DNA from 4 places in the Nocardiopsis gilva YIM 90087 genome. Region 2 is predicted to be linked to each of the others. Evidence: predicted binding sites of a transcription regulator. Region 2 holds the regulator's gene; each other region holds the start of a gene.
What was found. Region 2 encodes LexA, which represses DNA repair genes until DNA is damaged. Its sites were predicted from a motif close to TCGAACANNTGTTCGA; they were not measured.

Region 1 (7,738 bases), 2.1 Mb from region 2:
CACGGTAGACGACGGACCAGGCGGGCCGGGGGAGGCGGGCCGTCCGGTGGGATCACCACCCGGTTCCGCGGCGGAACCGTCCGCGGCCGCAGGGCTGTCCACCTCCGGCCGTCCTGTGGCCGGAGCCGTATGGGTTTCCGGGTCCTGTTGCGCGGTGGGCGCCGCGGATTCCGCGGCGCCCACCGGACACTCTGATCTTCGCGACCGTTCTTCCTGGGGAGATACCGAGGACGCGGGTCGTAGCGCGGGTGTCGGCGAGTCGTGGCCCTCGGGCACCGTCTTGGCCGAAAGTACCTCACGTGGCATGGACATCCCTCCCGCGGCTTGGCCCGGAAGCCCGAAAAGGAAACGGTCGTCGCCTTCGCGGCCCGCCGGGTTGACGTCTGCGTCGTGAACGATCGGCTCACCAGTACCAACGCGCCGTCGTAGCTCGGTTATGCCCGATAGTCTAATGCCCGGTTTGGGGGCGTCTCCGCACGTCGGAGGGCGGACCCGGGCAACCGGGACGCCGGGCCGGGCATGCGGGTTCAGACCACGGTGAGAGCGTGGACGTCCACGTCGGTCAGCTGATCGCGGCCCTGGAGGAATGCGAGCTCCATCAGGACCGAGAATCCCACGACGGTACCACCCGCTCTGCGAACCAACTCCACCGCGGCCCGTCCTGTGCCGCCTGTGGCCAGCACGTCATCGACGATGAGCACGCGGCTACCCGGAGTGATCGCGTCGGCGTGCATTTCAACCGTCGCGGTGCCGTACTCCAGATCATAGGATTCCCGCAGCGTCCGCGCGGGGAGTTTTCCCGCTTTCCGGACCGGAATGAATCCGGCGCCGAGCTCCAGCGCGATCGGGGTCGCCAGGATGAACCCGCGGGCCTCCAGGCCGACGACCGCGTCGACGCCGTCCGTCCCGTACTGCTCGGCCACGGCGGACACCACGGCCCGCAGCGCCTCGGGGGTCGCCAGCAGCGGGGTGATGTCCTTGAACGTGACGCCCGGCTTGGGGAAGTCGGGGATATCGCGGATTCCCGCCGCGATGAGGTCGCTCAGGTCCGCGCGTTGGGTCAGCTGTTCGGCCATGATCGGGGGTCGTCTCACCTTCTGCGGAGGAGTTTCGTGGGAAATGCGCCGCTCAGCGCGATCCTAGGGGTACGCGGGGGAGGTGACCGGACGGGGGACCACCACGTGGGTCCGGAACACGGCGCACCGGCCCCGCAGAGCGGGGCCGGTGCGGTCGCCGACCGGCGTGCGGCGGTCGACCCTAGGGTCGACCGCGGCAGGTCACCGGTGCGTCGTCTCCAGCGGTGGAGTGGTCAGCCCCTGGTGTCGTCGGAGCCGCCGGGGAAGTCGGGGCGGTCCTCGACGGGGGTGTCGTCCTGCGTGCCCTGCCCGGGGGTGACGACATCGCCGATGCCGACCTTGAGCAGCCGGATCCGGGCGCCGGGCGAGATCTCCAGTTCGACCTCGTTCTCCCGGACCTCGACCACGGTGCCGTAGAACCCGGCCTTGGTGAGCACCTCCACCCCCGGCCGCAGGGTGCTCTGCATCTGGTTCTCCTGCTGGCGCCGCTTCTGCTGCGGGCGCAGGATCAGCAGCCAGAAGACGACCGCGATGAGCAGGAACGGGAGGATCATCCCAAGGATGCTGCCGCCGTCCTGCTGGGCGGCCGCTGCGAGAATGTCATGGCCCTGCACGGGGTGTCCTTCCTTACGTCTTTCCTCGTGGCCACCGCCACGCGGGCGTGGGACGCGAACGTCGCGCCCTGGTCAACGGGCGACGCGGGGCACATGTTCCCGGTCGCCCGCGCTCGCCGTTCCCTACGGCGCTCCCGGCCGCGAGGTGGGGGCGGCCTCGCTCCGGTGAGGTCCGCCACTTCAGCTTACGCGCTTCACAGCCGGCAGAAACCTGGAGGTCAGGACGGGTCCGGTGGTTCCACCGGCGCGGCGTCGGAGATCCCGGCACCGAACGCGGCGTCGGGCGGCGGGGTGAGGCCCATGTGCGCCCATGCCTCGGGGGTGGCCACGCGTCCGCGCGGCGTGCGGGCGATCAGTCCGGAGCGCACCAGGAATGGCTCGGCCACGACCTCCACGGTCTCGGGCTCCTCCCCCACCGACACCGCGAGGGTGGACAGCCCGACCGGTCCGCCGCGGAACCGGCGCATCAGGGCGTCGAGCACGGCGCGGTCCAGCCGGTCGAGGCCCTGGTCGTCGACCTCGTAGAGGGTGAGGGCGGCGCGGGCGGTGCCGAGGGTGAGGTGGCCGTCGCCGTGCACCTCGGCGTAGTCGCGCACGCGCCGCAGCAGCCGGTTGGCGATGCGCGGCGTCCCGCGCGAGCGCCCGGCGATCTCGACGGCGGCGTCGTCCTCCAGGTCCACCCCGAGCAGCCCGGCCGATCGGCGCAGGATGTGTTCGAGCTCGTCGGCCCGGTAGAAGTCCATCTGCGCGGTGAACCCGAAGCGGTCGCGCAGCGGGGCGGGCAGCAGCCCGGCCCGGGTGGTGGCGCCGACGAGGGTGAACGGCGCGATGTCGATCGGGATGGCAGTCGCCCCGGGCCCCTTGCCGACGACGACGTCGACGCGGAAGTCCTCCATGGCGACGTACAGCATCTCCTCGGCGGGCCGCGCCATGCGGTGGATCTCGTCGAGGAAGAGCACCTCGCCCTCCTGCAGGGTGGACAGCACCGCCGCGAGGTCGCCGGAGCGCTCGATGGCGGGGCCGGAGGTGATCCGCAGCGGGGCGCCGAGCTCGGCCGCGATGATCATGGCGAGCGTGGTCTTGCCGAGGCCCGGCCCGCCCGACATCAGGATGTGGTCGGGGGCCCGGCCGCGCCGCTGGGCGCCGCGCAGCACCAGGGACAGCTGCTCGCGGACGCGTTCCTGGCCGACGAAGTCCTCCAACCGCTTGGGCCGCAGGGCGCCCTCGACGGCCCGGTCGTCCAGGTCGGCGTCGGGTGAGACCATCTCACGTTCGTGCTCGGTCATGGCGGAGGCGGTTTCCTTTCTCCGGGCTCGAGCCCGCGGTGGTCAGGGGGCGGGGTGGCGCGGTCCACCCCCGGCGGCCGCCGCCCGGGCGGTGGGTCAGGCCCGGCTGAGGCTGCGCAGGGCGCTGCGCAGGAGGACGGCGACGTCGGGGTGTTCGTCGGCCTCGGGGGCGACGGTGTCGGCGGCGGCCTCGGCGTCCTTGGTCGACCAGCCGAGGTTGACCAGCCCCGAGACCACCTGGGGGCGCCACGGCGCGGTCACCGCGAGGCTGGGGGCGGCCGCGCCGTCGCCCGCGACCGGGACACTCGCCGGCACGCCGAGCTTGTCCCGCAGTTCCAACACGATGCGCTGGGCGCCCTTCTTGCCGATGCCCGGCACGCGGGTAAGCGCGGCGGTGTCCTCGGCGGCCACGGCCTGGCGCAGGGCGTCGGGGGTGTGCACGGCGAGCATGGCCATCGCGAGCCGGGGTCCGACGCCGCTGGCGGTCTGGACGCGTTCGAACACGTCGCGCTCGTCGTCGTCGGCGAAGCCGTAGAGGGTGAGGGAGTCCTCGCGGACCACGAGGGAGGTGGCGACCGTCGCGCTGTCGCCCACCCGGAGCGTGGCGAGGGTGGCGGGGGTGCAGTGCACGGTCATCCCGACGCCGCCCACCTCGATGACGGCGGTTTCGATGCTCCGGGCCGCCACGCGGCCGCTGAGGAACGCGATCACGGCTTCCCTCTTCCTCTCTGGTTGCTGCTGGGGTGGTTCCGATGGCGCGGGAGGTGGGCGGGGCCCCGGCCGTCCGTCATCTCCGGACGCGCCGCGCCATCTCGACCTTGCGCGCGAACTCCTGCTGGGCCTTGGCCACCCGGTCCTGGGCGCCGCCCCGCCAGATGTGGCAGATGGCCAGCGCGACCGCGTCGGCGGCGTCGGCGGGCTTGGGCGCGGTGTCGAGGTTGAGCAGCCGCGCCACCATGTGCTGCACCTGGGCCTTCTCGGCGCGGCCGCTGCCGGTCACCGCCGCCTTGACCTCGCTGGGGGTGTGCAGGACAACGGGCAGGCCGCGGCGGGCCGCGCAGGTGATGGCGATGGCGCTGGCCTGGGCGGTGCCCATCACCGTGCTGACGTTGTGCTGGGCGAAGACGCGCTCGACCGCGACCGCGTCGGGGCGGTGCTCGGTCAGCCACGCCTCCATGCCCTCCTCGATTCCCAGGAGCCGGTCGGGCAGGTCGGTGTCGGCCGCGGTGCGGACGACACCCGCGGCGACGAAGCGCAGCGGCCGTCCGATCGCGCCGTCGACGACGCCGACGCCGCACCGGGTGAGCCCCGGGTCGACTCCCAGAACCCGCACGCGGAATCCTCCGTTGTCCTCGAAAGGGTGGTGGCCCTGGACGCAGGGCGCACGCTGTCTCGAAAAAGGGGGCGCAACGGGCATCGAACGCCCGTTCGCAGGCTGAGCCTACCGTCACGTGCGGACAGCGGGAGATCCCGACATGCGCGGGACGACCGCCCCGCGCATGTCCGGAGTGAACGGGACCGCCGCGCGGTCCGCGGTGGACGTCACGGTGTGCTAGAAGCCGCCGCGCTTGCGGATGGCCGAGAGGTCCTCACTGATACGGAAGACGACGATGAGCAGCTCCAGCCCGACGCGGGTGATGAGCACGGCGATCGCGCCGCCCAGGATGGTGCCGAGCAGGCCGAGGAAACCGCTGACGGGCTCGATCGCCATGAAGCCGAAGGAGGTGATGACGCCGCTGAGGGTGAAGATGCCGATGAGCACCAGCCACAGGATGTACAGCAGCTTGATGATCTTGGATGTGACGAACTCCCGGAAGGAGAAGTCGAAGAGCGACCCGAAGAAGCCCTTCTCCGTCGGCATCGGCTGCCCGGGCGCGCCTGGTGGCGGGGGCGGGGTGCCCGGCCCGTAGGGACCGCCTGGCGGTGGGGTGCCGGGGCCGCCGGGCGGTGGCTGCTGCTGGTATCCGTACTGCTGGGAGGGGTCGTAGGGGTACTCGCCGGGGGCATTCATCAGCCTGGTTCCTCACCATTGTTCGGAGGGGGACTGCGGACGCCGCGGCCGATGGACACGGCGGCCGCGATTCAGCGTCGCCCACCATATCGACCGCCGCCCTGCTCACGATGCACGCCCGCCGCGTCACACGCCGTCCTTCTTTCGTTGATCTCGGGGATATCGACCGAATACTCGCCGGTACAAGGTCGATATCCCCGAGATCAACGGGAACGCCGCGGGCCCCGCTGTTTCCAGCGGGGCCCGCGGCGGAAGTGCGCGTAAGGCGCCGTCAGCCGATCTTCTCCATGATCTCGTCCGGGATGTCGGCGTTGGTGAACACGTTCTGTACGTCGTCGGAGTCCTCAAGGGCGTCGACGACGCGCATCACCTTCTTGGCGTCGTCCTCGCCGAGGGGCACCTCCATGCTCGGCAGGAACGAGGTCTCGGCCGACTCGTAGTCGATACCGGCCTCCTGCAGCGCCGTGCGGACGTCCACCAGGTCGGTGGCCTCGCAGACGACCTCGAAGGACTCGCCCAGGTCGTTGACGTCCTCGGCACCCGCCTCCAGCACCGCGAGCGTGACGTCGTCCTCGGTGGTGCCCTCCTTGGAGACGATCACCACACCCTTGCGGCTGAACAGGTAGGACACCGAACCGGCGTCGGCCATCGAGCCGCCGTTGCGGGTGACCGCCACGCGCACCTCGGAGGCCGCGCGGTTGCGGTTGTCGGTGAGGCACTCGACGAGCAGCGCCACGCCGCCGGGGGCGTAGCCCTCGTACATAATGGTTTCCCAGGTGGCCCCGCCGGCCTCCTCACCGGAGCCGCGCTTGCGGGCGCGCTCGATGTTGTCCAGCGGAACCGAGTTCTTCTTCGCCTTCTGGATGGCGTCGAACAGCGTCGGGTTGCCATCCGGGTCGCCACCACCAGTGCGCGCGGCCACCTCGACGTTCTTGACCAGCTTGGCGAAGAGCTTGCCTCGCTTGGCGTCGATGACGGCTTTCTTGTGCTTCGTGGTGGCCCACTTGGAGTGGCCGCTCATGCGTTTCCTTTCACCATGTCGACGAAGAGCCGGTGGATACGCGCGTCCCCGGTGAGTTCGGGATGAAATGAGGTGGCCAGCAGAGCCCCCTGCCGTACCGCGACGATCCTACCGGCCCGTTCTCCGCGGGTGACCTGGCCGATCACGTCGACGTCGGCGCCGACCGACTCGACCCAGGGCGCGCGGATGAACACCGCGTCCAGCGGTCCTCCGTCGACCCCCTCGATCTCGATCGGCGACTCGAAGGACTCGGTCTGCCGGCCGAAGGCGTTGCGCCGCACCGTCATGTCGATCCCGCCGACGGTCTCCTGGTCCGCGGCACCGTCCAGGATGTGGTCGGCCAGCAGGATCATCCCCGCGCACGTGCCGTAGGCGGGCAGCCCCTCGTGGATGCGCTTGCGCATCGGTTCCATCAGCTCGTAGCGCACCGCGAGCTTGGACATCGTGGTCGACTCGCCACCGGGGAGGACCAGGCCGTCGACCTCGTCGAGTTCCTCGGGACGCAGGACCGGGCGCGCGGGAACGCCGAGTCCTTCGAGGACACGCAGGTGTTCGGCGGTGTCGCCCTGGAGGGCGAGGACCCCGATGGTGGGTGTGGCGGACAACGAACTACCTCGCTCGAGATTCGCGGTGCTGGGGCGTGGGCCGGGTCGCGCTGTGTCCGGCTGCCCAATTCACCAGCCTAGGTGCTCTGGCAATCCGGACACGACACGCGGCGGCCGGGCTGAAGGCGCCGATCCGGCCGCCGGATCGTGGACCTGGAGACGCAGACACGACCGGACGCGCCGACCGAAAGCGACCGTCGTCGACGGTCAGCCTCGGTGCGGCGCGCCCGGGTACGCCGACGGGGAAACGACGAAACGACGACCGGCTACCAGCCGCGCCCGGCGTAGCGCTGGGTCTCGTCGAGCTCGTCGAGGTTGATGCCGACCATGGCGTCGCCCAGGCCGCGGGAGACCTTGGCAATGACCTCGGGGTCGTTGTAGTGCAGGGTGGCCTGCACGATGGCGTCGGCGCGCTTGGCCGGGTCGCCCGACTTGAAGATGCCGGAGCCGACGAAGACGCTCTCGGCGCCGAGCTGGCGCATCAGGGCCGCGTCGGCCGGGGTGGCGACGCCGCCGGCGGAGAACAGCGGGACCGGGAGCTTGCCCAGGCGCGCGACCTCCTTGACGATGTCGTACGGCGCGCGCATCTCCTTGGCCGCACCGAAGAGCTCGGCTTCGTCGAGGGTGCCCAGGCGCTTGATCTCGGAGCGGATCGACCGCATGTGCCGGGTGGCCTCGACGACGTTGCCGGTCCCGGCCTCGCCCTTGGAGCGGATCATGGCCGCGCCCTCGGCGATCCGGCGCAGGGCCTCACCGATGTTGGTGGCGCCGCAGACGAACGGAACGGTGAAGGCCCACTTGTCGATGTGGTGGGCCTCGTCGGCCGGGGTGAGCACCTCCGACTCGTCGATGAAGTCGACACCGAGGAACTGCAGGACCTGCGCCTCGACGAAGTGGCCGATGCGGGCCTTGGCCATGACCGGGATGGAGACGGCCTCGACGATGCCGTCGATCATGTCCGGGTCGGACATCCGGGCCACTCCGCCGTCCTTGCGGATGTCGGCGGGGACGCGCTCCAGGGCCATGACCGCGACGGCACCGGCGTCCTCGGCGATCCTGGCCTGCTCCGGAGTGACCACGTCCATGATCACGCCGTTCTTGAGCTGCTCTGCCATGCCGCGCTTG
Region 2 (7,738 bases):
GACGTCATCGCGCGCTACCACTTCCAGCGCGGCGCGAACGTCCTGCACCCCATCGGCTGGGACTCCTTCGGCCTGCCCGCCGAGAACGCGGCCATCCGCAACGACAGCCACCCGGCCGCCTGGACCTACGCCAACATCGAGACCCAGGCCGAGTCGTTCCGTCGCTACGGCATCTCGGTGGACTGGACCCGGCGCCTGCACACCAGCGACCCGGAGTACTACCGCTGGAACCAGTGGATGTTCCTGCGCTTCTTCGAGCGCGACCTGGCCTACCGCAAGGACGGCCTGGTCAACTGGTGCCCGCAGGACCAGACCGTGCTGGCCAACGAGCAGGTCGTGCAGGGCAAGTGCGAGCGGTGCGGTTCCGATGTGGTGCGCCGCAGCCTGAACCAGTGGTACTTCCGCATCACCGACTACGCCGATCGCCTGCTGGACGACATGGACCAGCTGGAGGGCGGCAACTGGCCCGACGAGATCCTGACCATGCAGCGGAACTGGATCGGCCGCTCCCACGGCGCCGATGTCCGCTTCGAGATCGAGGGCCGCGCGGAGCCCGTCCCCGTCTTCACGACCCGCCCCGACACGCTGTTCGGAGCCACGTTCTTCGTCGTCGCCGCCGACGCGCCGCTGGCCGACGAGCTGTGCGCCCCGGAGCAGCGCGCCGAGTTCGACGCCTACCGCGCGCAGGTCGCCAAGCTGAGCGACATCGAGCGGCAGTCCACCGAGCGCCCCAAGACCGGCGTCTTCCTGGGCCGCTACACCATCAACCCGGTCACCGGCGAGCGCATGCCCGTCTGGGCGGCCGACTACGTCCTGGCCGACTACGGCCACGGCGCGATCATGGCGGTGCCCGCCCACGACCAGCGCGACCTGGACTTCGCCCTCAGGTTCGACCTGCCGGTGCGGGTCGTCGTCGACACCGGCGAGCCGAACCCCGCCGAGACCGGCATCGCCACGGCGGGCGACGGCACCCTGGTCAACTCCGGCCCGCTGGACGGCCTGGGCAAGGACGAGGCCATCGAGCGCATCATCGGCATCCTGGAGGAGCGCGGCACCGGCCAGGGCACGGTCAACTTCCGGCTGCGCGACTGGCTGCTGTCCCGCCAGCGCTTCTGGGGCACGCCGATCCCGATCGTCCACTGCCCCGAGTGCGGCGAGGTCCCGGTCCCCGACGACCAGCTGCCGGTGCGCCTGCCCGACAACCTGAAGGGCGCCGACCTGGCCCCGAAGGGCATCTCACCGCTGGCCGCGGCCAGCGACTGGGTCAACGTCGACTGCCCCAAGTGCGACGGTCCGGCCACGCGCGACACCGACACCATGGACACGTTCGTCGACTCGTCCTGGTACTTCCTCCGCTACTGCTCGCCGCAGCTGGACACCGCCCCCTTCGACCGCGAGCTGGTCGACCGCTGGGGGCCGGTGGACAACTACATCGGCGGCAAGGAGCACGCCACGCTCCACCTGCTGTACGCGCGCTTCTTCACCAAGGCGCTCCACGACATGGGGCTGGTCGGCTTCACCGAGCCGTTCAAGCAGCTGCTCAACCAGGGTCAGGTCATCAACCAGGGCAAGGCGATGTCCAAGTCCCTGGGCAACGGCGTCGACCTGGGCGCGGAGATCGACACCTACGGTGTCGACGCCGTCCGGCTGACCATGCTGTTCGCCGGGCCGCCCGAGGACGACGTCGACTGGGCCGACGTGTCCCCGGCCGCGTCGCTGAAGTTCCTGAACCGCGCGTTCCGCGTGATGGCGCTGGCCGGTGCCGCCTCCGCGCCGGGGACCGACCCGTCCACCGGCGACCGGGAGCTGCGCAAGGCCACCCACCAGACCATCGACAAGATCACGGCGGCGATCGAGGCCCAGCGCTTCAACGTCGCCATCGCCCGGGTCATGGAGCTGGTGACGGCGGCGCGCAAGGCCATCGACTCCGGCCCCGGCGCCGCCGACCCGGCGGTCCGCGAGGCCGCCGAGGTCATCGCGGTCACCCTGTCGCTGTTCACCCCCTATGTCGCGGAGGAGGGCTGGGAGCGCCTGGGCCACAGCGGCTCGGTCGCCATCGGAAACTGGCGCGCCGCCGACCCCGACCTGCTGGTGCAGGAGGCCGTGACCTGCGTCGTGCAGGTGGCGAGCAAGGTTCGCGACAAGCTGCAGGTGCCCCCGGACATCTCCGAGGAGGAACTGGAGCGCCTGGCGCTGGCCTCGGAGAAGGCCCAGGCGTTCATCGAGGGCAAGCAGATCCGCAAGGTCGTGGTGCGGGCCCCCAAGCTCGTCAACATCGTGGTGGGCTGACGCCCGGTGGAGCAGCCGCAGGCCGATCAGGAGCAGCCGCGGAGCGGCGGGGCGTGGCTCGCTGCGGGCCGCGCCGGGCCGCCGCCTGGGGCGCGGATCAAGCAGGCGCTTCTCGTGGCCGCCGCCGTGGTCGTGGTCCCCGCGATCGCGGTCACGGCGGGGCTGTGGTGGGGCGAGGACGGTCCGGCGTTCGGGGCCGGACCCGATGACGCGTTCTCCACCGCGCCGGAGTGCGCGGTGGTCGCCGCCGAGACCGTGGAGGGTGTTGTGCCCTCGGGGCGGCTGGAGACCAACGAACACGGTCCGCTGAGCGACGCCGACGGAGCCATGTGCGCCTGGACGTCGGTGGGCGCGGACGGCGCCGCGCCGCGCTTCCTCCGCGTCGACTTCGAGGCGCGCTTCACCGACAAGGCCGGGGACGTCACGGGTGCCTCCGCCGCCGCGCGGGAGATGGAGCGGTCCACGACCATCTCCGACGTGGAGGGGGCCGCCCCGCTGCCCTCGCTCGGTGAGGACGCGCTGGTGTGGCCGGGCGCGGACGAGGGAACGGCCGAGCTGGTCTTCCGCAGGGACAACCTGGTGGTTCGGGTCTCCTACGGAGGCGCGGCGGATACCGGCGGAAAGCCGCTGTCCTTCGGGGCGGCGCGGGACGGAGCGGTCGACGTCGCCGAACAGGTCGCCGATTCCCTGTAGCTCCCTCCGCTGGTCGGTGGCGCCGAGCAGGCACATCCCCAGGCCAGCGGCGGTCGCGTCCGCTTCGGGGTCGATTCCTCGGACTGCATCCGGTGGCGGACGGAATGCCTAGTACCGTAGGCCCCTGGAATATCGACGAGGCGCGTCGGCGCGATGACACGGAGGCGTCCATGACCCAGCCACCTTCCGGTGGCCCTGACAGAGGACCGACCGGACCGAATGGCGGGTCACCGTCCGATTCGCACGCCCCGGAGGCTCGGCCCGATCCCGAGAAGGGGCAGCACCCGCAGGTGCCGCCCGCGGCCGCTGAAGGAGCGGCGCCCGCGCCTCCTCCGTCGGTCCCGCAGCACCCCTCCGGCCCCGCGACCCCGCTCGGAGCGTCGGCTCCGGCCGGACACCCGGGGCCCGCTCCGCACGGACCGCAGGGGCAGTTCGGCGTACCGGGGCGCCAGGCTCCGGGACAGCCCGGTCAACCGGGCCAATATGGCCAGCCGGGCCAGCAGAGCCAGCAGAGCCAGCACGGCCACCCTGGTCAACCCGCTCCCATGGGGCAGCCGGGTGACCCCGCGTCGGGGCAGACCGACGCTCCTCCGGTGGAGTCGGCCCCGAAGCAGAACCGGGGCTGCGCCATCGCCATGATCGCGGGGCTGGCCATCGTGGTCCTCGCCCTGCTCGTCGGCGGGGTGTGGACGGTCGTCGTCCTCAGCAGCGCCGGGGGCGACTACGAGCACGCGCCGAAGTGCGCGGTCGGGCGGGGAGACGCGCTCAAGACGCTCGTGCCCGACCGGACGGCCGAGGTCGACCAGCAGGTCAAGAACCTGGAGGGCACCGGACGCGAGGCCAATGAGTGCCGGTGGGCGACCGCCGAGGACGGCGGCCATGCCCCGGCGGCGGCGCGTCTTGTCCTCGTGAGCAACACGGGCGACGCCGAGCGCAACGCCGAGGAGCAGGCCACCGCCGCCCTCAAGGAGGCGACCAAGGACCACGACGCGAGCAAGCTCGCGGACCTCGGCGACGAGGCTTACTCCTGGAGCGACTCCACCAGCGGCTACGACTGGGGCTGTGTGGGCGTTCGAGTCTCCAACGTGTACGCGGAGACCTGCTACACCGCCGCGACGGACTTCAACGCCGAGGAGTCGATCCCCGGGGACGACGCCCTGGCCGGGGCCGAGGAGCTCGCCCGGGACGTCGTCCAAGGGATCAAGGACAGCAAGGAATAGGCGGGCCGGGCCGGGGGGTATCCCCGGCACGCTCACACCACCCCGTCGAGGAACTCCCGCACGGCCGGAGCGACCTCGGGTGAGAACTCGCGGTCAGCGTCGAGGACCGAGACGCCGGGGGAGTCGTCGTAGAGGCGGAGGACGTGGTCGGCGTCGGGGAGGTCCACCCGGCGTGCGTTGTCCAGGCCGCCCATCAGCCGGTCCACGTCCTCTTCCGCGATCTGGGTGTCGGCCGTGCCCCACAGCACCAGCGTGCGCGTCTCCGGCGGCAGGTCGCGGGCCAGCTCCACCGGGTCCATGGCGTCGATCGTCCGCAGGAACGGGGCGTTGGCGGTGGTGAGAATGTGCGACAGCGGCGCCGGGACCTCCTGGGGCAGGGGCTTGTCCGCGCGGATACGCGCGATTCCCGTGCGGAGCTTGGAGAGCACGTCGGTGGCGTCCGTGGCGCCGATCTGCTGGGCGGTTTCGGCCGTGCGCACCTGCTCGGTGATCTGGCGGTCGAGCGTGTCGAGGTAGCGGTCGCCGACCGGGGCGGCGAGGACGAGGCCCACCGGCGGGTGCTCCGCGACCACCTCGGGCGAGCGCAGGGCGAACAGCGCGCCCTCGCTGTGCCCGACGACGAGCACCCGGCCGGGGTCGACCTCGGGCTGCGCGATGAGCTCGGCATAGGCGTCGGCCATCTCGTCTTCGAAGACCTCGTAGGGGACGGGTTCCTCCGCGTCGTGGGAGCCCAGGCCCGTCGTACCGCTGCCGAGTTTGTCGTAGCGCAGCGAGGCGACGCCGGCCTCCGCTAGGACCCGGGCGAGGTTCAGGTTGGTATCGGCCCCTGGCCGCAGCTCGCTGTTGCCGTCGCGGTCGGTGGGGCCGCTCCCGGAGATGATGAGCGCGGCGGGGATCGGCGCGTCGCCGACCACGCGGGGGAGGGCGAACGTGCCGTGCAGCGTGTCGGGGCCGCTGTCGAAGCGCACGTCGCGTTCCGCGGGCTCGACCCCGGGCGGGTCGGGTTCGGCCGGGCGGTCGGGGGAGACGCCGCAGCCGGTGGCGAGCAGGAGCGCCGCCAGCGCCCCGGCGGCGGCCCGGGTGAGGGCGACGGGAGACGGAGAAGGCATGGTCCTAACTTAGGGGGCGCGCTGGGCGGCGGAGCGTGTGAACGGGTGTGGGGAGAAGGCGCGGTATTTCGCTATTGCGTGTCGCGTCCGTATCGGTATCAAGTTGTATCCGGGGATCCCGTCATAACAGAGCGCTATTCGGTTTGCGCGGCCGCTGGGCCCTTTCGCCTTTGCCGAATTTCCGCGGAAAAAAGCCGGGCCCGCGGTCTCGGGGAGAGATCACGGGCCCGATGGCCAAGCGAGGCGACATCGTTATCCGGGGGGATCACACCCGCCGCATAACGGCGACGACCTTCCCGAGAATGGTGGCGTTGTCGCCGTCGATGGGCGCGTAGGCGTCGTTGCGCGGAAGCAGCCGCACGTGCTCGCCCTCGCGCTTGAAGACCTTCACCGTGGCCTCGTCGTCGAGCAGCGCGGCGACGATGTCGCCATTGTTGGCGTCCGGCTGCTGGCGGACGACGACCAGGTCGCCGTCGGTGATGGCGGCGTCGACCATGGAGTCGCCGACGACGTTGAGCATGAACAGGCGGCCCTCGCCGACGAGCTGCTTGGGCAGGGTGAGGACGTCCTCGATGGACTCCTCGGCCAGGATCGGACCACCGGCGGCGATGCGCCCGACGACCGGGACATCGGTCGCGCGGGAGTAGTCGGCGCGGGGGTCATTCTCCAGCTCGTCCCAGGAGCGAATCGGGGGTTGTCCTGGAATGCGAATTTCCACCGCCCTTGGGCGATTTTGGTCCCGATAAAGATAGCCTTTGCGTTGCAACACCTTCAGTTGGTGCGCGACACTGGACGGGCTCGACAGGCCCACCGCATCACCGATTTCCCGGATGGACGGCGGGTACCCTCGCTGCCGTACATAGCGGTGGATGCAGTTCAGAACACTCTGCTGGCGGGCCGTGAGCTTCGGTGCGGCATCCGTTTGGCCCATGGAGTCGTCGGCCTCCGCGATCGTCGCGGGGGAAGCGGTGGACCGGAGTGCGGTGACGCTTCTCCCGCCCGCCTGAGGTTCGTGCGTTCCGTGGTTTTCCTCCGGCACGGCCGGCCTCCTCGGCGGTCGGTGTTCTGCGTGGGCTGTCGGTGACGGTGCCGATCGTCCGGCCGCGTCACATGCGGTGTCCGACCACGCGCCGATTGGCGGGCGCGGAGGCGCGGATACCTCGGCGGTTGCGTCGATCGAGCACGTCTAACGTTACTGCCTGTGTAGTGCCATATCAAACAAACGTTCGAGATGGTGATGAAAAAATCGCCCGGATGCGGTATTAGTCGAACGGCTGTTCTAACGAACTGGCGTTCGAAGGGGATGATCGTGTTCCCGCCCCAACCAGTCCCAACTCCCCCGACCCACCCCCCTGAACCCGCCCTTTTCGACTGGGCGGTGGAGATCCCCGAGTGGGCCCCGTCCCGCGCCCCTCGCCCGGAAGGCTCCTCCGCTTCCACCGCTCCTGCCCCGGGTGCCTCCCCGGCCGCCCGCGTGGCTCCGTCCGTTCCCTCTCGGCGGACCGCCCCGTCGGACCCGGCGGGCCCTGCGGCCCGTGCGCTCGGCCCCGAGCCCACACCCGCGCCCGCGGTGCGCCTCACCCGGCGCGGCCGTGTGGTGCTCGTCTCCGCTGCGTCGGCTGCGGTGGTCGCCGGACTGTCGATGCTCTTCGTCACCTCCGCCGCTGTCGGGGCTTCCGCCTCCGGAACCTCCCCTGAGGCGTCCGTCTCCGATGGCGCGCGCTCGACGGTGGTCGTGCGCGATGGCGATACGCTGTGGGGGATCGCCCAGCGGGTTCGGCCCGGCTACGATCCCCGCCCAGCGGTGCACGAGATCGTCGAGCTGAACGACCTGCCCAACCCCGATCTCACCCCCGGGCAGGAGCTCCTGCTGCCCGATTACTGACACTCCCGTGTCCGTGGCGTGCCCGTGTTCGCCCTCGCGGCGGACGGGTGCGCCCTTCGGCATGCCCGCATCCCGTCGGCGGGGCCGTGGCCGGATGGCGCGGCGCACCCGTTCGGGGACTTGCGCGCGAGGGGGGACCGCCGTAGGTTGACCACAACATCTAGTGCTCACCGGGAACAAGCAGCCCAGAACTTGTGCTTTAGTAGGTATCCGGTCTTTCTGGATCATCCGGTTCGGAGAGGTTGGTGACGACGATGCACACAAGGCTGCTCGGCACGGTCGCGAGCACGTCCGCGGCAGCTGTACGCGGGGTTCGACCGATGCGGATCTGGGGGGAGGCACACCGGCATGCACTGTCCGTTCTGCCGCCACCCTGACAGCAGGGTCATCGACAGCCGGTCGACCGACGACGGCGCGGCCATACGCCGCAGACGCGCGTGTCCCGAGTGCGAACGGCGTTTCACCACGCAGGAGACGGTGCTGCTGATGGTGGCCAAGCGCTCCGGCGTGACGGAGCCGTTCTCCCGGACCAAGATCATCGC
Region 3 (7,738 bases), 150 kb from region 2:
CCACACCGGCATCCTTCAGCCGACGGATCAGCTTCGGGTCGGGCGCCAGCGCGAACGAGGCGACCTTCACGCGCTCCCGGATCAGGAGGCCGACGCGGTCGCTCGCGTCCGCGGCATCGGCTCGAAGATTGACACCAAAGGGGGCGTCCGTCCGCTCCCGCACCTCACCGATGGCCTCGGCGAGCCGCTCCACGGGCATCGTCGCCGACGCCAGAATGCCCAGCCCACCGGCGTTCGCGGTGGCGGCGACCAGTTGCGGCCCGGCGACCCAGCCCATGCCCGTCTGCACGATCGGGTAGCGGCAGCCGACCAGTGCGGTCAGCGGGGTCGGGAATGGTGCCGGCTTCCTCTTCGGAGACGCCGAGGCCGGATGGGGGTCGGCGTCTCCGAGACCGGGGCTCATTCGGCAACCTCGCGGGCGCGCAGGCCGTCGGGGTCGAGTACGTCGCGAAGCAGGTGGAGCTCGCGCTCGGTCGGGTGGCGGGTGGTTCGTACACCGTCGCCCGGGACATGCAGGTCGAAGCCGGTGTTGTCACACACCTCCTCAACCGTGACGCCCGGGTGCAGCGACACCAGCCGCAGCGTGCGCCCCGGGCCGTCGAAGTCCAGCACCCCCAGGTCCGTGACGACACGGCGCAGGTCGTGGGCGTCGGTGGCGGCGACACCACTCACCATGTCGACCCTGTCCACGAACACGCGCCGAGTGTGGCGCGGGATCCAGTAGCTGGTGGTGTTCCGGATCGTGTTGCCTGGTGCCCCGCGAGCGCCGAGGAGCTGGGCGGTCGGCTGCGACCAGTCGCCGATACAGGAGATGTTGCTCCGGCCGTGCCGGTCGAGCTGGGCGGCGCCCATCATCACGTGTCTGCGTCCGTGGAGGACCAGCCACAGGTGGTCGCGGAAGGGGAGCCATCCCTCGGCCGTCGCGTCGGCGGCCGGACCGGCGGGGCGGCCGAGTGGCAACGGGTCGCGGCTGAGCAGTGCGCCGCCGTCCGTGGTGAGCAGGCCGGGCGCGAAGGTGAGGCGGGCCAGGCGGGCGCCGAGGGTCGAACAGGTCCCCATAGCGGCGGCCAGCACCTCGCCGTCGCCACGCCACGCGTCGGCGCAGGCGGTCACGCACATCTCGGCCCGCGTCGCTGGTGTCGACGGCGGCGTCCATGGGCCCGAGGGGGTCATCGCTGGCTCACCTCCCGCTGGTAGGAGCCCTCATCCACGTCCAGGTACCGGCTCCGGAACCGCCGCCATTCGGCGGGGTCGGAGGCGGCAGCCGCGTAGCGCCGCTGGAAGGGCTCGTCGCGTCCGTAGTCCGGCTCGCAGGTGGTGAAGTGCCCTCCGTTCGGGGTTTCCGCCACGCCCGCCACCATCATTCGGCTGATCAGGAGCGACTGCACCGGCCCCTCGAAGGCCTCGACCAGCCGCTCGCAGGACAGGTAGCAGTGGCGGGCGGCCTTGGCGAAGAGGTCGTCGAGGTAGGGATCGGGGCCGAGGTACTGCCCGTTGCCGCGCGCGTCGGCGCGGTTCATGTGCACCAGGGCGGCATCGAGGCGCAGCGGGGGCATGGCGACCAGCTCTTCGCCCGTGTCTTGTTCCTCTTCCTGGGCGCTGATGGGGCCGGGCCGGCTGGCGGAGGTGGGGTAGGGGGAGCGGATGGTCCGCAGACCGGGATTGACCCGCAGGACGTCCGAGGCCATCCCGGCGGGCGTGGGGAGGAACGGGAGGCCGTGGGCCGCCGCGAGGAGCCCGAACATGAACATGCCCTCGTCGTACTCGGTGAACCCGATGTCGCCGCGCTGGCGTGCCGTTCGGAACCAGGGGTCCAGCGGCATGGTGTCGAGCGTGACGAACGGGGCGACTACGTGCCGCACCTTGCCGTAGGCGCACAGCAGGCCGACGTCCGGGCCGCCGCAGGACACCACGGTCAGGTCGCGCACGGGGGAGCGGCAGATGGCCCGGACCAGCGCCATCGGCTTGCGGCGCGATCCCCAGCCGCCGATGCCGATCGTCATCCCGTCCGACAGTGACGCGGCGATCCCCTCGGGGGACATGACCTTGTCGGCGACGGTGGCGCTGTCCCCGTTCGTGTGTGCGCCCGTGTCCGCGTTCGGGCCGCTCACCGCGTCGTGCTCCGGTCGGTGTACCTGCGGGCGAGGTCTGGGGGCGCGGATTCGGCCTCCGCCTCCGCTTCCCGTTGGCCGGTGAAGCCGTCGCGGTGGGCACCGCCCGCGCCGGTGAGCGTGAGTTCGTAGGTGAAGCCCTGCTCGAACCGGTAACCGCGCTTGACGTCCACCGGGTCGATGCCGTTCAGCACCTCCTTGGCGCAGCGGATGACCCGCGGGTCCTTCTCGGCGATCTCGCCCGCCACGGCCAGTGCCGTCGCTCGCAGCTCGGCTGGCGGCACCACCGACAGCACCGAGCCGTAGGCGTGGAGTTCGGTGGCCAGAACGTTGCGGCATGTGTAGACCATGGCGCGCAGCAGGTGCTGGGGCACCAGTCGCGCGAGGTGGGTGGCGGCGCCCAGCGCGCCGCGGTCCACCTCGGGGAGGCCGAAGTAGGCGTCCTCGGAGGCGACCACGATGTCGGCGTTTCCGGCCAGCCCGACGCCGCCGCCGAGGCAGAAGCCGTGGACGGCAGCGATCACCGGGACTTCGCAGTCGTAGACCGCGGCGAAGGCGGCGTAGCAGCCGCGGTTGGCGCCGAGGAGAGCGCTGTATCCGGTCGTGCGCTGCATCTCTTTGATGTCGACGCCGGCGTTGAAGCCGCGCCCTTTCGCGCGGAGTACGGCGGCACGTACGGCGGGGTCGCGTCCGGAATGCCGTACGGCGTCGGCCAGGTCGTACCAGTCGCGGACCGCCAGGGCGTTGACCGGGGGAGTGTCGACCACGATCTCGGCGATGCCCGAGGAGTGGATGGTGGTGGAGACCGCCATGGCTTACCTTTCCACCAAACGTTTGTTAGAACTAAGACCGTAGCAGCCCGCCGCGGACGCCTCCAAGGGTGAGATCCGGGAGAGCTGAAGCAGCGACGAGTTCCGTTGATCTCGGAGATATTGGGGTCTCACGGGCAGTTTTGACCCCAATATCTCCGAGATCAACGGGGGACTGTTGGAACGGTTGGTGAAAAGCTCGGCAGGAGGTGGGCCGTGCCGCACGCAGCGGACCTCAGCGGGATGACGGTCGTGGTCACCGGTGGTGTGCGCGGTGTCGGTCTTGGCATCACCACCGCGTTTCGCGCGGCCGGTGCCCACGTCATCACCTGCGCCCGCCGAGAGCCGGACGGCCTGCCCGAGGGGGTCGGTTTCGAGCGGGTCGATGTCCGCGACGCCGACGCCGTGGCGGACTTCATCGGCGGGATCGCCGATCTCGACGTCGTCGTCAACAACGCGGGCGGCACCCCGTACCTGCCCGCGAGCGAGGGAGACGCGCGCAGGCACGCCAAGGTGATCGAGCTCAACCTCATCGCCCCGCTCATCGTCTCGCGTGCCGCCAATCGTGTGTTGCAGGGTCGGCCCGGGGGCGGCTCGATCATCATGATCGGCAGTGTCAGCGGGCATCGTCCCTCCCCGGGCACCGCCGCCTACGGCGCGGCCAAGGCGGGACTGGACAACCTCACGGCCTCCCTCGCGGTCGAGTGGGCGCCCAGGGTGCGGGTGAACGCGGTGACCGTCGGGATGGTGCGGACCGAGAAGTCGGCGATGCACTACGGCGACGCGGCGGGCGTCGCCGCCGTCGCCCGGACCGTGCCGCTGGGTCGGCTCGCTGAGCCCGCCGATGTCGGCCACGCGTGTGTCTTCCTGGCCTCGCCGTCCGCCGCCTACATCAGCGGCGCCTCGCTGCTGCTGCACGGCGGAGGTGAGCGCCCCGCGTTCCTGGACGCCGCGGCACAAGCATCGACGGCGTCACCCACCAGAGGCCAGCAGCCATCGACCGGTGACGCCATCGCCGACACGCACACCCCCGACCGGGAGGACAACGCATGATCTGTGAGAACAGAGTCGCCATCATCACCGGAGCCGGGCGCGGACTGGGTCGGGCACACGCCTTGGAGTTCGCGCGGCAGGGCGCCAAGGTTGTGGTCAACGACCTGGGTGTGGAGCGTGACGGCACGGGCCACTCGCGGGAGCCGGCCGCCCAGGTGGCGGAGGAGATCCGCGATCTCGGCGGGGACTCCGTCGCCGCGACCGGTGACATCTCCACGACCGAAGGCGCCGCCGACCTCATCCGCACCGCGCTCGACACGTTCGGGCGACTCGATGTGCTGGTCAACAACGCTGGTTTCCTCCGCGACCGCATGCTTGTCAACCTCACCGAGGAGGAATGGGACTCCGTCGTGCGCGTCCACCTGACCGGGCACTTTCTGCCGCTTAAACATGCTGCGACCCACTGGCGTTCCGAGGCGAAGGCCGGGCGCGACGTCGACGCGCGCGTGATCAACACGTCGTCCGGCGCCGGGCTCCTGGGCAGCGTCGGGCAGAGCAACTACGCGGCGGCCAAGGCCGGGAGCGTGGCCCTGACCCTGGTGGCCGCCGCCGAGCTCGCGCGCTACGGCGTCCGGGTCAACGCCATCGCCCCGGCCGCGCGCACCCGCATGACAGAGGACCTGTTCGCCGACACCATGGCCGTGCCGGAGAACAGCACCTTCGACCGGATGGACCCGGCCAATGTCTCGCCCCTGGTGGCCTGGCTCGGATCTTCGGAGTCAGCGAAAGTGACGGGCCGCGTGTTCGAGGTCGACGGCGGACGCATCTGCGTCATGGAGGGCTACCGCCACGGCCCCGCCATCGACAAGGGCGCGCGCTGGCACGCTGACGAAATCGGCGCCACGATCCACACCCTCCTCGCCGGTGCGGCGCCCCCGGAACCGGCCTACGGCAGCTGATTCTGGTTCGGTTGTGCAGTTCGTCGGCCGAGGTGGTGGGAACGGGATAAACGGGCCGATTATCATCCGGGTTACGGTGACCGATTTCCGTTTTAGATGGTCAGGAAGCTTGATCCGATTCGCGATGATTGTCCGGAATTGAGGTCGCGGCGCCCTTCGCACCATTCGCCTCCATGGTCTGGCAGGCTTCGATTCGAAGGCAGGGAGCCGCGACAGAGAGGAATCCATCGCCGTGCCGAGGAAGAATGTGACCGCGGACCGCTCCACCTTGGGTCACAAAATGGGCTATGCGCTGCGGAACCCCGGAAAGATACCGGGCTACCTCAAGCGGGCGGGGCGCGACAGGTGGCTGCGGCTGCGTTACCCGGACCATGTCTCCTACTACCGCGCCGTCATGAAGCATGACACCGCGAGCAGCCCCGAGGCCGCCGTCGGATCCCAGACCCATGACCGCTGGCTGGCGCTGGGGAAGATGCAGTTCGACTATCTCGTCTCCCACGGGTTGCAGCCGGGTGACCGCATGCTCGACATCGGGTGCGGAAACCTGCGCGCGGGGTGGCGGTTCATCGACTACCTCGACACCGGCAACTACTACGGCATCGACATCTCGCCGGACATCCTCGTCGCCGCCCAGGAGACCCTGGCCCGCCAGCGGCTGCAGGACAAGCTGCCGCACCTCACCCCGGTGCGCGACCTCACCTTCACCTTCCTGCCCGACGCCCGTTTCCGGGTGGTCCACGCCCACAGCGTGTTCTCCCATTCGCCGTTGGATGTGATCGACGAATGCCTGGCGCACGTGGGGCGGATTCTGGCCGCTGACGGGTGGTTCGACTTCACCTTCGACCGTACGGAGGGGAAGGAGCACCACGTGCTGCACGAGGACTTCTACTACCGCACCGAGACCCTGATCGCCCTGGCCGAGAGGCACGGGCTCAAAGCGCGCTTCATGGACGACTGGGAGAAGCAGCCGCACGGCCAGTCCAAGATCCGCGTCACCCACGGGTAGGCACCCGCCGGGGGCCGCGTGCGGCGCCGCATGCCGCGACCGGATGTCGTCGCTCGACCCGGCCGCGGCACGCGCGGCACAGAGTAGTTAGGCCGGGAGACCCAGTTCGCGGGCGATGAGCATCTTCTGGACTTCGCTGGTGCCCTCGCCGATCTCCAGGATCTTGGCGTCGCGGTAGAAGCGGCCCACCGGGTACTCGTTCATGAAGCCGTAGCCGCCGAAGATCTGGGTCGCGTCGCGCGAGTTGTCCATGGCGGCGTTGGACGCCACCAGCTTGGCGATGGCGGCCTCCTTCTTGAAGGGCTCGCCTGCGAGCATGCGCGCCGCCGCGTCGTAGTAGGCCAGGCGGGCGGTGTGGGCGCGGGCCTCCATGTCGGCGATCTTGAACTGGATGGCCTGGTACTGCCCGATGTGCTGGCCGAACGCCTCGCGCTCGGCGGCGTAGCGCAGGCTCTCGTCCACGCACCCCTGGGCCAGGCCCACCGACAGCGCGGCGATGGCGATGCGCCCCTCGTCCAGGATGCGCAGGAACTGGGCGTAGCCGCGGCCGCGCTCGCCCACCAGGTTGGCCTCGGGCACCCGGCAGTCGTCGAAGACCAGCTCATTGGTGTCGGAGGCGTTCCACCCCACCTTGGAGTAGTGCTGGCCCACGGAGAAGCCCGGGGTGCCGGACGGTACGAGGATCGCGGAGATCTCGGGGCGGCCGTCCGGGCGCTCGCCGGTGATGGCCGTGACGGTGACGAGCGTGGTGATGTCGGTGCCGGAGTTGGTGATGAACGACTTCGTCCCGTTGACCACCCACTCGCCGTTGTCGAGGCGGGCGGTGGTGCGGGTGGCTCCGGCGTCGGAACCGCCGCCGGGTTCGGTGAGCCCGAACGCGCCGAGCGCCTCACCCGAGCAGAGCCGGGGCAGCCAGGTCTTCTTCTGCTCCTCGCTGCCGAAGCGATAGATCGGCATCGCGCCGAGGGAGACCCCGGCCTCCAGGGTGATGGCCACCGAGGAGTCGACCCGGGCGAGTTCCTCCAGGGCCAGGCAGAGCGCGAAGTAGTCGCCGCCCATGCCGCCGAACTCCTCGGGGAACGGGAGCCCGAACAGGCCCATCCGGCCCATCTTCGCGATGATGTCGTAGGGGAAGGCGCCGCGCTCGTAGAAGTCGCCGATGACCGGCGCGACCTCGTCGCGGGCGAACGCCTCGACGGTTCGGCGCAGCTCCTCGTGCTCGTCGGAGAGTCGGTGGGTCATGTCGGTCACTCCTTGGGGGCGACGGAATCGGCGGGTCGCGCCGGTTCGGTGGGTGCGGTGGCGGACGGCGGGTGTGGTGCCGCCGATGGGTTGGCTGGTGGCTCGGTGGCCGGCGCGCTGTCGTCCGCGGAGATGACGGCCAGAAGCATGTCCATGGCAACGGGGCGGCCCGGGGCGACCTCCAGCCGGGTGACGACGCCGTCGATGGGGGCGGTGACCGCGTGCTCCATCTTCATCGCCTCGACCACGACGACCGGGGTTCCGGCGGTGACCCGCTGCCCCTGATCGACCGGGACTGAGAGCACCGTGCCCGGCATCGGGCTGCGGAGCGTGCCGTCGCCGCCGGATTCGGCCTCGCGGGCGGTCGCGAACGCGGGCTCCTCGTGGAGCTGCCAGGCCGAGCCCTCGCGGCCCAGCCACAGGTCGTCGCCGTCGACGGCGCGGGCGTAGCGCACGGTGCGCCCGCCGTAGTCGACGGTCAGGGAGCGGCCGTCCGGCGCTCGCGACGCGCGTGCCGGTAGCGGGTCGGAGTCGCCCACGCGGACCTCGTAGCCGATGGGCGCACCGGGCGAGCGGGGCGCGTCGGGTGTCGTGGTGCGCCGGACCAGCACCGTGACC
Region 4 (7,738 bases), 1.1 Mb from region 2:
CCGCCCAGCACGGGCGATGCGCTCCAGTAGCGACCCCAGCAGGTCCCGGGCATGCTCGGCGGCCGCCGCCGGGCGCCCCGGCCGGATCGTTCCGTACATCAACACGTAGAACGCCGGGTTGGCGACGCCGAACTCCACGTGCCGGTCCCAGCCGCGACGCAGATCCGCGACCGGATCATCGGTGGTACCCAGGGCCTCCTTCTCGGCGAGGTAGCGCTCGAACCCGTAGGCCGCCAGCTCGTCCAGCAAGCCCTGCTTGTCACCGAAGAGGCGGTAGAGCGTGGGCGCCTGCACCCCGGCGGCGGCGCTCACCGCGCGCGTGGAGACGGCGTCGGCACCCCCCTCGGCCAGCAGCTCAGCAGCCGATTCGAGGATGCGTCGGCGTGTCTCGGGAAGTTTCTCCGCAACCATGGAATCAATGTTATCGGATGTGTGTTAGCGTTGTTGGTATCGACGATAACGAACTATCGTTAACAACGATTCGACCGTGGGGTGCACGCCCCCGCCAGCAACCGACGAAGGATGCGATCCATGACCGTCCAGGAACACGCCCTCGGCAGCACCGGCCCCCGCGTCTCCAGCCTCGGCCTGGGGCTGATGGGCATGTCCGACCTCTACGGCCCGGCCGACGAAGCCGAGTCGATCGCCACCATCCGCGCCGCCCTCGACGCCGGGATCACCCTGCTCGACACCGGCGACTTCTACGGCATGGGCGACAACGAGATGCTGCTCCGCTCGGCCCTGAAGGGCCGCGACCGCGACGCGGCGGTGATCAGCGTCAAGTTCGGCGCCCTGCGCGACCCCGCTGGTGGTTGGTCCGGCTACGACGCGCGCCCTGAGGCGGTGAAGAACTTCCTCACCTACTCCCTGCGCCGCCTGGGCACCGACCACATCGACATCTACCGCCCCGCCCGGCTCGACCCCGACGTCCCCATCGAGGAGACCGTCGGCGCCATCGCCGAGATGGTCGAGGCCGGATACGTCCGACACATCGGGCTCTCCGAGGTGGGAGCCGAGACGCTGCGCCGTGCCGCGGCCGTCCACCCGATCAGCGACCTGCAGATCGAGTACTCCCTGCTCTCCCGGGGCATCGAGAAGGAGATCCTGCCCACCGCCCGTGAGCTGGGCATCGGCGTGACCGCCTACGGCGTGCTCTCCCGCGGCCTGCTCTCGGGCCACTGGAGCGCTGATCGGTCCGTCAACGGCACCGATTTCCGCAATATCAGCCCCCGCTTCCAGGGCGACAACCTGCGGCACAACCTGGCCTTGGTCGAGGCGCTGCGCGCGGTCGCCGAAGCCAAGGGGGTCACCGTCGCCCAGGCCGCCATCGCCTGGGTCGCCTCACGCGGCCAGGACATCGTGCCGCTGGTCGGCGCGCGCCGCCGCGAACGCCTCGCCGAGGCCCTCGGCGCCGCCGAGGTCGACCTGAGCGCCGACGACCTCGCCGCCGTCGAGCAGGCGGTCCCCCAGGGGGCCGCGGCCGGTGAGCGCTACGCCGCGCCGATGATGGCGCACCTGGACAGCGAGCGGTGATCGCGGCCCCGCGGACAGCGGGCGCCGATGGGCACGCGGACACCATGCCCATCACCACCGAGGGGCGGGACCGTCTGGTCCCGCCCCTCCTTTCTTACGCCCCGTCGGCCTCCGAACGCACCAGCGTGAGCGGTGCGGGCGCGCCTACGCCTGCGCCACCTGCACGGAGGCGTCGGGGACCTGGGCGAGGAAGCCGTTGACCAAGCGCGCCCATTCGTCGGGCGCCTCGTCGAAGGGCAGGTGGCCGCACTGCAGCTCGGCCCGCTGGGCACCCGCGATCCCCTCGACCAAGACGTCCGAGTGGTCGGGTGTCACCAGCTCGTCGGTCATGGTCGCGACCACCAGGGTGGGCACCGTGATGTCGGCCAGGTCGGCGCGCGTGTCCGACCTGCGGACCAGGTCGATCTGCTCCAGGGCACCCGCCTGCTCCGGCGGGAGCTGCGCGGCGGCCGTCTCCTCGTACCAGGCGTCGAGCACGCGCTGGGTGTGCGCAAGCGGGTAGGCCAGCCCTGCGGTCAGCACCAGCGCGGTAACCCGTTCGGGATGGCGGGCGGCGGCGCGCACGGCGACCAAGGTGCCCAGCGAGTATCCCAGCATCGCGAACTCCTCCAGCCCGGCGGCCACGGCGGTCGCCACGACGCGGTCGGCGAGGGCGTCCAGGTCGAGCGGGGCGGCCGCGCGCGGCGTGGAGCCCGAACCGGGGTAGTCGGGGGCGACGACGGTGTGGTGGCGGGCGAGGTCGGCGAGGATCGGCCCGAAGTTGGCATCCACCCACCCCGTTGCGCCATGGGCGAGGAGCAGGCCGGGTCCGCTGCCCAGCTTCGTGGTGGACAGGGCGATGCCGTCCAGCCGAGGACGCTGTTGTTGCGTGGTCATGGGATGACGATAAGGTTTCACATCGATGTGAAGGTCAAGTCGAGGTGGGGCCGTGCGGATCGGTGAACTGTCGCGACAAACGGGGGTCAGCACCCGGCTGTTGCGCTATTACGAAGAGCAGGGGCTGATCCGCGCTGAGCGGCTGGCCAACGGCTACCGCGCCTACAGCGACGACTCTGTCGCCACGGTCCGCCAGATCCGCGCTCTCCTCGCGGCCGGCCTGTCGACCGAGGTCATCAGGGATGTGCTGCCGTGTGCGCGCGGCGAGGTGCCGACGCTGGAGCCCTGCCCGAACCTGCTGGCCACGCTGCGCCGCGAGCTCGACGCGATCGACGCGCGCATGGAGGCGCTGCGCGAGACACGGGAGTCGCTTGCGGGCTTCCTCGACGCCACCGCGGGCGCTCCCGTTTGAGGCCGACGGGGACCGTCCCACATCGACGCCATTCCTGAATCCCCCGGGTGAGCGGTGGCGCCGCCCCGGACTCAGTGGAATCCGCCGAGCGTTGACCGGAGAAGAAATTCCGCCGCTCCGCTACCGGAAGGCCGTGGAGAATCCGCACCTTTCTCATTTTCTCGTTTTCCCGGGAGGCAGGAAATTCACATTGCCCGGGAAAGTAGAATGTCGGCGCCCGCCCGGTGGCACCCGTACCGGGGGCGTCGCCGGAGAAGGGGTGGATTCCGGATAGTGTCAACGGGGAAAAACTCCGGTGACGGATGGGGTGACCTGCGGTGATCTACTGGATTCTCAAGCTGATCCTGGGGCCGATACTGGCCGCGCTATGGCAGCCCAGGGCGGAGGGGGTGGAGAACATCCCGCTGCACGGGCCGGCGATCATGGTCGGGAACCACCTGTCGGTCGCCGATCACTTCTTCGGCGCACTGCCCGTGCCACGCAAGATCAACTTCATCGCCAAGTCGGACTACTTCAGCGGCACCGGCGCCAAGGGGGCGATCGCCCGCCGCTTCTTCCGCGGGGCCGGGGCGATCCCGATCGACCGCTCGGGAGGCAAGGCCAGCGAGTCGGCGCTGCGCGCCGGACTGAAGGTGCTGGAACGGGGTGAACTCCTGGGCATCTACCCCGAGGGCACACGCTCGCCGGACGGGAAGCTCTACCGGGGGAAGACGGGCGTGGCTCGGCTGATCCTCGAGGCCAAGGTCCCGGTGGTTCCGATGGCGATGATCAACGCCGAGAAGATTATGCCGCCCGGCACGACCGTGCCCAAGCTCGGCATCCGTCCCCGGGTGAGGTTCGGCACACCGCTCGACTTCTCCCGCTATTACGGGATGGAAGACGACCACCTGGTACTGCGGTCGATCACCGACGAGATCATGTACGCCCTGATGCAGCTTTCCGGCCAGGAGTACGTCGATCGCTACGCCAAAGTGGTGAAGGAAGAACTGGAGCGGGCCGCCAAGGAGGAGCGGAAGGCGGAGAAAGCCGCGCGAAAGGCAGAAGAAAAGCAGCGAAAGCAGGAGAAAGGCGTGTAACCCGTGAATTGATCGCGCCGTTGCTCCCCCGCCCCTATTCCCCAGGGTTTCCTCCCGCCTTCCCTACCGCCCCTGTGCTCCGCGCAGGGGCGGTACGCACGAAACGCCACCGAGCCGCCGCACCACCCCGGTCCCGTGAAAAGCCCTCTGACCGGGGAAATCGGGCCTTAACTACCGCTGGCGTTCTCCGGCTCGGGCGCGATCCACAGGGCCTCGGCCGCGACCAACCCCAGCGCCTGGTCGCGCTGCTCGCCGGGCGCCCCGATCCGAATCAGCAGTGACCCGCCGAAGGGTTGGCGCTCCACCACCTCGATGCGCATGCCGATGCCGATCCGCTGGTCGGCAAGGTAGCGCAGCAGGTCGGGATCGGTGTCGTTGACCCGCACGATCACCCCGATGGTGCCGGCCTCCGCCTGGGACAGCAGATGGGTGTCGCGCTCCACGATCTGGCCGTCGCGGGTGGGGATGGGGTCGCCGTGCGGGTCCACCAGAGGGTTGCCCAGGTGTTCGGCGATACGGTCGACGAACTTGTCGGAGACGACGTGCTCCAGTTCCTCGGCCTCGTCGTGCACCTCGTCCCAGGAGTAGCCGAGCTCCTCGACCAGGTAGGTCTCCAGGAGGCGATGCCGCCGCAGCACGGCCAGCGCGGCCTTGGTTCCGGTGTCCGTGAGACGGACGTGGCCGTAGCGCTGGTGGTCCACCAGGCCGAGTTCACTGAGCTTGCGCAGCATGCCGGAGACCGAGGAATTGGACACCGACAGCCGCTCGGCCATCCCGGATATCGTCACCGGGCCCGAGCCGCGTTCCTGAAGGTCGTAGATCACCTTCACATAGTCCTCGACCGACGTGGACGGCCTGTCGGATGCGTTCCCCATGGTGGCAACGGTATCGCGAACCGGAAGGAGTCCCGGTTCTCCGTGATCGCCGCGGGCGGCACGGGAACCGGCGCGATCGCGGCGGACGCCCAAGACCCCGGGGCGTTCCGGAACGGCACGACCGCTGCGGTGGAGATCGCGGTGGGCGCGCTGCCAGAGCGGCACTACGTTCACGGCTGACTGTCCCCGCGAACCGACCTGGAGGTCGAACGCGACGCGACGTCCCTCGGCGATGGCCTCCAAGCCTCGGGAGACGCACGAGGAGTCGAAGCGGAGGGAGGGGAGGTCGCCGTCCGGGATGATGTATCCGAACCCCGTGTCAGCGTCGAACGATTCGACCGTGCCCGGGCGCTTGTCCATGAGCTGTCGCCTCCCTACCGGGAACTTCGTTACATAACGTTTCTATTAACTTACCCGGAGTATCGGCGCTATGGTCGGCGAAAGGCTGGTTCGGTCGATATCTGCACCTTCTCCCGGTGGTGTGGCGGCCGAGCGTGAGCGAGCCCACGACGCCTCCGGGTCATCTCCGCAGGCCACGGACCCCAGGGCGGAAGGTCTGCGCTATAATTCGTACATAGGTTCGATATAGGCCCGTCTTCCCCAGGTGCGCCTCACGCACCTCCGGCCACAGCACCAACCTCGGGGGGAGACATTGACGGACGCTTTCACCCACCTCAACGTGGCGTCGTCGGCGTCCATGCGGTACGGGACGGCCCACCCGCCCGCGCTGGTCGAGCGCGCGGCCGAGCTGGGCATGGACATGCTCGCGCTCACCGACCGCGACGGCGTCTACGGCGCCGTCAAACACGTGCGCGCCTGCGAGCGGGCCGGATTCCGGCCCATCCTCGGTGCCGACCTCGCTGTCGCCGCCCCCGAAGGCGGCCGCGTCACCGTTCTGGCCCGGGGGAAGCGCGGCTGGGCCTCGCTGTGCCGACTCATCACCGCCGCGCACGCCGCCGGAGCACGCGGCGTCCCGGCGATCACCCTCGACGCCGTCGCTGAGCACGCCGAGGGGCTGGTCGTACTGCTCGGCCCCGGCTCCGATGTCGGCCTGGCCGCGGGCGACCGCCACCTGCAGCGGGCGCGCCGCCTGCTCGACCGCTGGCGGGAGACCGCCGAGGTGGCCGTCGAGCTGGTCGACCACTACGACCCCGGCCGACACGCGCAGGCCACCGCGCTCCTGCGGCTGGCCACAGAGACCCGCACCCTGGCGGTGCTCAGCAACGCCGTCCGCTACCCCCGCGCCACCGACGCCGACGTCGCCCACGTCCTGGACGAGGTCCACCGCCGACAGCCCGGCGGTGGCGGTGCTCCTGTCCCGGCCGTCTCCCAGGCCTACCTGAAGAGCAGCGAGGAAATGGCCGAGGTCGCCGAGCGGATCTGCGGCCCCGACCGCACCGTGGCGCGGCGCCTGCTCGCCCACACCCGCGCACTGGCCGCCTCCTGCGCCCTGGCCCCCGAGACCGACCTGGGCCTGGACCGCCCCCACCTGCCGGAGTTCCCCGACGCGCGCGACCGGTTGTGGCGGGCCTGCGGCGAGGGCCTGACCCGGCTCGGCCTCCACCGCGACCAGCGGGCCCGCGCGCGCCTCGCCCGCGAACTGGAGATCATCGAGCACAAGGGCTTCTCCTCCTACTTCCTCACCGTCGCCGACATCGCCGACAGGATCCGCGCCCGGGGCATCCGCTGCTCCATTCGCGGTTCCGGGGCGGGAAGCCTGGTCAACCACCTCATCGGGATTTCCGCCGTCGACCCGCTGGCCCACGGACTGCTGATGGAGCGGTTCCTCACCGAGAGCCGCAGCGGGCTGCCCGACATCGACCTCGACGTGGAGTCGGCCCGGCGCCTGGACGCCTACGACGCGATCTTCGACGCCTACCCGGACGCCGCCTGCGTGTCGATGATGGAGACCTACCGCGCCCGCAGCGCCATTCGCGACGTCGGAGCGGTCATGGGGGTCCCACCCCACGAGGTCGACCGGCTGGCCAAGATGTTCCCGCACATCCGCGCCCGACAGATCCGCGCGGCCTGCGCGGACCTCCCCGAACTGCGCAGCGGAGGGCTGAGCGGCCCCTCCTCGGCCGCACTGTTCCAGATGGCCGAACGCCTCGACGGGCTCCCCCGCCACACCGCCCTGCACCCCTGCGGGATCGTCATCTCCAACTCCTCCCTGCGCGACCGCACCCCGCTGGAGCCCGGCAAGCTCGGTTACCACATGACCCAGTTCGACAAGAACGACGTCGAGGAGATGGGGCTGATCAAACTCGACGTCATCGGGGTGCGAATGCAGTCGGCGATGACCCACGCGCTGTCCGAGATCCGACGGACGGAGGAACAAGAGATCGACCTCGACGCGAGTGCGACGCAGCGAGCGAAGGCGTCGACGCCGATAGCCGTAGGCCCGAACGCGTCGGCGGTGCAGCGAGTGAGGAGTACGAGCGCGAAGGGGGGCACTGACGCGAGTGCGACGCAGCGAGCGAAGGCGTCGACGCCGATAGCCGTAGGCCCGAACGCGTCGGCGGTGCAGCGAGTGAGGAGCGCGAGCGCGAGCGCGACGAACAGCAACACCACTATCAAGGTTCCGGCGGACGACCCCGCCACCTACGCGATGATCCGCGACTCCCGCACGCTCGGCTGCTTCCAGATCGAGTCCCCGGGACAGCGCGAACTCGTCAGCCGCCTCCAACCGGCTGACCTGGGCGACCTCATTATCGATATCTCCCTGTTCCGACCGGGTCCGGTGAACAGCGACATGATCACGCCCTACATCGCCATCCGCGACGGCGAGCAGGAGCCGGAGTTCCCCTCCCCCGCGCTGTCCGACGTACTCGCCGAGACCGGCGGCGTGGTCATCTTCCACGAGCAGGTGATCAACGTTCTGCACGCGATGACCGGCTGTGGGCTGGACCAGGCCGAGGCGATGCGCCGCCAGCTGGGCACCGACGCGGGTAAGGAGGAAGTGCGCA

Region 1: the regulator LexA is predicted to act here: its motif matches at 4,393-4,408, upstream of ruvC (crossover junction endodeoxyribonuclease RuvC).
Region 3: the regulator LexA is predicted to act here: its motif matches at 2,938-2,953, upstream of CDO52_RS10855 (enoyl-CoA hydratase family protein).
Region 4: the regulator LexA is predicted to act here: its motif matches at 5,341-5,356, upstream of CDO52_RS28745 (DNA polymerase III subunit alpha).

What each region holds. Positions count from the first base shown of each region.
Region 1 covers NZ_CP022753.1:4,285,167-4,292,904, forward strand. Annotated here, with positions in the region: gene CDO52_RS19270 (adenine phosphoribosyltransferase) at 528-1,076, opposite strand; gene yajC (preprotein translocase subunit YajC) at 1,310-1,690, opposite strand; gene ruvB (Holliday junction branch migration DNA helicase RuvB) at 1,909-2,976, opposite strand; gene ruvA (Holliday junction branch migration protein RuvA) at 3,073-3,687, opposite strand; gene ruvC (crossover junction endodeoxyribonuclease RuvC) at 3,764-4,309, opposite strand; gene CDO52_RS19295 (DUF4282 domain-containing protein) at 4,529-4,987, opposite strand; gene CDO52_RS19300 (YebC/PmpR family DNA-binding transcriptional regulator) at 5,259-6,008, opposite strand; gene pdxT (pyridoxal 5'-phosphate synthase glutaminase subunit PdxT) at 6,005-6,613, opposite strand; gene pdxS (pyridoxal 5'-phosphate synthase lyase subunit PdxS) at 6,880-7,738, opposite strand, start outside.
Region 2 covers NZ_CP022753.1:2,211,903-2,219,640, forward strand. Annotated here, with positions in the region: gene leuS (leucine--tRNA ligase) at 1-2,289, shown strand, start outside; gene CDO52_RS10190 (hypothetical protein) at 2,296-2,982, shown strand; gene CDO52_RS10195 (hypothetical protein) at 3,528-4,202, shown strand; gene CDO52_RS10200 (alpha/beta hydrolase family protein) at 4,235-5,311, opposite strand; gene lexA (transcriptional repressor LexA) at 5,577-6,350, opposite strand; gene CDO52_RS10210 (LysM peptidoglycan-binding domain-containing protein) at 6,786-7,196, shown strand; gene nrdR (transcriptional regulator NrdR) at 7,545-7,738, shown strand, end outside.
Region 3 covers NZ_CP022753.1:2,366,686-2,374,423, forward strand. Annotated here, with positions in the region: gene CDO52_RS10840 (NAD(P)H-dependent flavin oxidoreductase) at 1-403, opposite strand, end outside; gene CDO52_RS10845 (CoA-transferase subunit beta) at 400-1,173, opposite strand; gene CDO52_RS10850 (CoA transferase subunit A) at 1,170-2,042, opposite strand; gene CDO52_RS10855 (enoyl-CoA hydratase family protein) at 2,108-2,923, opposite strand; gene CDO52_RS10860 (SDR family oxidoreductase) at 3,137-3,973, shown strand; gene CDO52_RS10865 (SDR family oxidoreductase) at 3,970-4,872, shown strand; gene CDO52_RS10870 (class I SAM-dependent methyltransferase) at 5,153-5,878, shown strand; gene CDO52_RS10875 (acyl-CoA dehydrogenase family protein) at 5,966-7,120, opposite strand; gene CDO52_RS10880 (acetyl/propionyl/methylcrotonyl-CoA carboxylase subunit alpha) at 7,126-7,738, opposite strand, start outside.
Region 4 covers NZ_CP022753.1:3,359,630-3,367,367, forward strand. Annotated here, with positions in the region: gene CDO52_RS15250 (TetR/AcrR family transcriptional regulator) at 1-411, opposite strand, end outside; gene CDO52_RS15255 (aldo/keto reductase) at 532-1,533, shown strand; gene CDO52_RS15260 (alpha/beta fold hydrolase) at 1,678-2,409, opposite strand; gene CDO52_RS15265 (MerR family transcriptional regulator) at 2,462-2,821, shown strand; gene CDO52_RS15270 (lysophospholipid acyltransferase family protein) at 3,139-3,897, shown strand; gene CDO52_RS15275 (metal-dependent transcriptional regulator) at 4,065-4,772, opposite strand; gene CDO52_RS28740 (hypothetical protein) at 4,815-4,952, shown strand; partial or broken gene CDO52_RS29500 (hypothetical protein) at 4,992-5,132, opposite strand; gene CDO52_RS28745 (DNA polymerase III subunit alpha) at 5,425-7,738, shown strand, end outside.